2 regions of the Streptomyces sp. NPDC060031 genome follow, and region 1 is predicted to be linked to the other one. Evidence: predicted binding sites of a transcription regulator. Region 1 holds the regulator's gene; the other holds the start of a gene.
What was found. The regulator HspR, encoded in region 1, represses chaperone genes until heat shock. The targets are predictions, from matches to a motif close to TTGAGNNNNNNNNNCTCAA.
Positions count from the first base shown of each region.

Region 2: a site for HspR is predicted at 1,083-1,101, ahead of lon (endopeptidase La). Genes of this name have one in related genera too.

Region 1 is NZ_JBHWVM010000055.1:32,093-34,289, reverse strand. Features, by position in the region: gene ACFWB8_RS23410 (helix-turn-helix transcriptional regulator) at 1-908, shown strand, start outside; gene ACFWB8_RS23405 (heat shock protein transcriptional repressor HspR) at 1,053-1,499, opposite strand; gene dnaJ (molecular chaperone DnaJ) at 1,501-2,197, opposite strand, start outside.
Region 2 is NZ_JBHWVM010000040.1:35,200-37,396, forward strand. Features, by position in the region: gene ACFWB8_RS19470 (VOC family protein) at 1-232, opposite strand, end outside; gene ACFWB8_RS19475 (HIT family protein) at 424-837, shown strand; gene lon (endopeptidase La) at 1,124-2,197, shown strand, end outside.

The DNA.
Region 1 (2,197 bases):
CAGCGCTGAGCACCGGCCGGGTGGCCCGCAGCGAGGTCGAGAACGCCCCCTGCCTGCTCGAATTCGCCCTTCTGCGACCTGACCCGGATGACGCGAACCAACTGCGCGCGGTTCCACCGTCCGTCGCACTCGCACAGCGGCTCCACCCGCTCGAACGGGAGATTCAGGACCGCCGCCGAGACACCATAGACCTCACCGACGCATTCGAGCCGTTTCTGACCATCAGCGCCCAGACTCCCGCGAACACCCACGCCATCACCGTGCTGGAGGGCTTCGACCAGATCCACGCCGCCCTCGACCAGGCCACCGCCGAGTGCCGCACCGAGGTGCTGACCGTCCAGCCCGGCGGAGCCCGGTCCACGTCCGTCCTCACCGAGGCGCTGGAGCGCGCCGCACCCCTGGTCAACCGCGGGGTGCGCATCCGTACGCTCTACCAGCACACGGTGCGGCACAGCCAGGGCACGCTCGCCTACGTGGACCGGATCTCCGCGGGGAGAGTGGAGATCCGCACCCTCGAAGAACTCATAGAGCGTCTCATGATCTTCGACCGCACGGTGGCCTTCATCCCCACGAGCGACGACCGGCGCACGGCCCTGGAGCTGCGCCACCCGGGCCTCGTCGACTACCTCATCAAGGTGTTCGAGCAGCTGTGGCACCGCGCCGTGCCCCTGACGGCGGAAGTGACGTACCAGCACACCCCCGGCGGCATCTCCGGCGTGCAGCGCTCCATCGCCCAGCTCCTCATCGAGGGGCACGTGGACGAGGCCATCGCGCGCCGGCTGGGGATGAACGTACGGACCTGCCGCGCCCACATCGCGAAACTGGCGGCGTCCCTGGGCAGCGGCAGCCGCGCCCAGCTCGGCTTCCTCATCGCCCAGTCGGGCATCCTCAAGGACCAGGAGCTCTGAGCGGGCCCCAGGCCCGGCCTGAGGCCCTGGAGCGCTCCCACGGGCCCGGGAGGGCACGGCAGGCACGGCAAGGCCCGGCAGGCCCCGGCAGGCACGACGAAGGCCCCGATCGGCTGATCGGGGCCTTCCTGTGCCTCGTACGGGTCAGTCCTGCGGGCGCTTGGGGCGCCACACGACCAGCGCGTTGCCCGGCACCGGCGGCTGGTACGGGACCAGGTCGCGGCGGTACGAGGCGTGGACCTGGGCCTCGCGCTGCTGGAGCACGGCGGCCGCGCCGTCCACCGCCGCCGAGAGCTCGGCGACGCGCTGCTGGAGCGCGGCGACCTGGTTCTCCAGCTCGATGATCCGCTTGATGCCCGCGAGGTTGATGCCCTCGTCCTGGGACAGCGCCTGCACCGTGCGGAGCAGTTCGATGTCGCGGGCCGAGTAGCGCCGGCCGCGGCCGGCCGTACGGTCCGGGGAGACCAGGCCGAGACGGTCGTACTGGCGAAGGGTCTGCGGATGCAGGCCCGAGAGCTGGGCGGCCACCGAGATCACGTAGACCGGTGTCTCATCGGTCAGTTGATAGGGGTTCCGGCGGCGGCCGTCCATGTCATGCTCCCTTCGCGGACTCGAACAGCGCGGCGCGCGGATCCTCCGACCCGGTCGCGTCGCGGTACATCTCCAGCGCCTCGCGCGCCTTGTCGGACAGCTCCGCCGGGACGGCCACCTCGACCGTCACCAGCAGGTCCCCGCGGGTGCCGTCCTTGCGGACCGCGCCCTTGCCGCGGGCGCGCATCGTGCGGCCGCCCGGGGTGCCGGGCGGCAGCTTCAGCGTCACCGAGGGGCCGTTCAGGGTCGGGACCCTGATCTCGGCTCCCAGCGCCGCCTCCGCGAACGTCACCGGCACGGTCACCGTGAGGTTGTCGTCCTTGCGGCCGAAAACCGGGTGGGAGTCGACGTGGACCACGACGTACAGATCGCCGCCGGGTCCGCCGCGCTCGCCCGGAGCGCCCTTGCCGCGCAGCCGGATCCGCTGGCCGTCGAAGACGCCCGCCGGGATCCGGACCTGCATCGTCCGGGAGCTGCGGGCCCGGCCGCTGCCCTTGCAGATGTCACAGGGGGTCTCCGCGATCAGACCGCGGCCCTTGCAGTCCGCGCAGGGGTCGGTCAGCGAGAAGCCGCCGCCGCTGCCGCGCGAGACCTGCCCGGTGCCGACACAGGTCGGGCACACCCGCGGGGTGCCGTTCTTGTCGCCGGTGCCCGAACAGGCCTTGCAGGGGGACTGCGAGGACATCCGGAGCGGGACC
Region 2 (2,197 bases), on a different contig from region 1:
CGTCGCGCGACCGGTCCTGGGGCTGCAGGTCCACGTGCAGCCGGTTCTTCGCCGTCTTCGCGTCGGGCACGGTCACGAACAGCAGGGTGGAGCCGGGCGCCGTGACCAGTGCCTCGGGGTCCCCGGGAAAGTCGTCGTCGCCGAGCGAGCCGTCCAGGACGGCGGCCCAGAACTGCCCCAAGCGGTAGGCGTCGGAGCAGTCGAAGGTGAGGTGTCGTACGAGAGAAGCCATGCGGCGCACTATCGGTGAGTCCCGCGACCCCTGTCCAGCGCATTGGGCGACCCGCACCGGCCGCCTGCCGCCTGCCGACGGCTGAGGCGTTGCGAGGCATTGCGAGGCGTTGCGAGCCCCTCACCGGTCGCGCTGCCACCGGCCGCGAAATCCGAGCGCGCCCGCGCCGCGGCCCCGGCAAGGTCGGCCGCATGGACTGCACCTTCTGCCGCCTGATCCGGGACGGCGCGGCCCGCTGGGTGCACCGCGGGCCCGTGGCCTGCGCGTTCGCGCCGCTGGACCCGCTCGCGCCCGGGCACACCCTGGTGGTGCCGACCGCGCACTACGCCGACGTCTTCGATACGCCCCCGCGAACCCTGGCCGACACCATGGGCCTCGTGCAGCGCCTCGCGGGTGCGATGCGCGGCGCGCTGGGTGCCGGCGGCGTGGACATCCTCAGCGCCAACGGGCCCGGCTCCGAACAGTCGGTGCCCCACCTCCACTTCCACGTGGTGCCCCGCTGGGCGGACGACGGCTTCTCCACCTGGCCCGCCCGTCGCTCCGCCCACCCCGCCACCGGCGACCCCGTCGCCCGCCTCGCCGCCGCGCTGACCGGAGCGGGCTGATGCCCGCCGCACCGTGGACGGGCGGCGAACTCGGCCGGGACCGGGGCGCCTGCACGCACCCGGCCTCGGCCTTCGACGGACGGGCCCGCTTCGAGCACGACGGCTGCGCCGCCTTCATCCCTCGCGAGGACGGCCTTCGGCTGAGGCGCGGCGGGCACACCGGCCCGGTGCGCCTGCCGCAACCCCGGAACCGGCGTTCGCCGGGGGCGAACGGGGGTTGGGGAACAATGGCGGGCGCACGTGCATTGAGTCGGCATAGCTCAACTTGACTGCCGGAGGGAAGATCATGGGTTCGACGTCCGTAACGCTCACTTTGCCCGTGCTGCCGCTCGACGACGAGGTCGTGCTGCCTGGGATGGTCGTTCCGCTGGATCTGTCCGACGCCGAGGTGCGCGGGGCCGTCGAGGCCGCCCAGGCCGCCGTCGGGAGCGGAAAGCCCCGGGTGCTGCTCGTGCCGCGGGTCGAGGGCAAGTACGCCGGCACCGGTGTGCTGGGGACCGTCGAGCAGGTGGGCCGGCTCTCCGACGGGGATCCGGGCGCGCTGATCAGGGGCCGGGGCCGGGTCCGCATCGGGGCCGGGACCACCGGGCCCGGGGCCGCGCTCTGGGTCGAGGGCGAGACCGTGGAGGAGACCCTCCCGGACCCGCTGCCGGGGGCCGTCACCGAGCTCGTCAAGGAGTACAAGGCGCTCGCCACCAGCTGGCTCAAGAAGCGCGGGGCCTGGCAGGTCGTGGACCGGGTCCAGCAGATCGAAGGGGTGTCGGCCCTGGCCGACAACTCCGGGTACTCGCCGTTCCTGAGCGTGGCCCAGAAGGTCGAACTCCTGGAGACCGCCGACCCCGTCGCGCGGCTGGGGCTCGCCGTCAAGGCGCTCAGCGACCACCTCGCCGAGCAGGACGTCGCCGAGTCCATCGCCAAGGACGTACAGGACGGCGTGGACAAGCAGCAGCGGGAGTTCCTGCTCAGGCGCCAGCTGGAGGCCGTCCGCAAGGAACTGCGCGAGCTGAACGGGGAGAAGGACGGCGAGGAGTCCGACGACTACCGGACCCGGGTGGAAGCCGCCGACCTGCCCGAGAAGGTACGGGAGGCCGCGCTCAAGGAAGTGGAGAAGCTGGAGCGCGCCAGCGACCAGTCGCCCGAGGGGTCCTGGATCCGCACCTGGCTCGACACCGTGCTCGAACTGCCCTGGAACGAGCGGACCGAGGACGCGTACGACATCCGCGGAGCCCGCGCGGTGCTCGACGCCGAGCACGCCGGGCTGAGCGACGTGAAGGACCGGATCACCGAGTACCTCGCCGTGCGCAAGCGGCGCGGCGAGCGCGGCATGGGCGTCGTCGGCGGCCGCCGCGGCGGGGCCGTG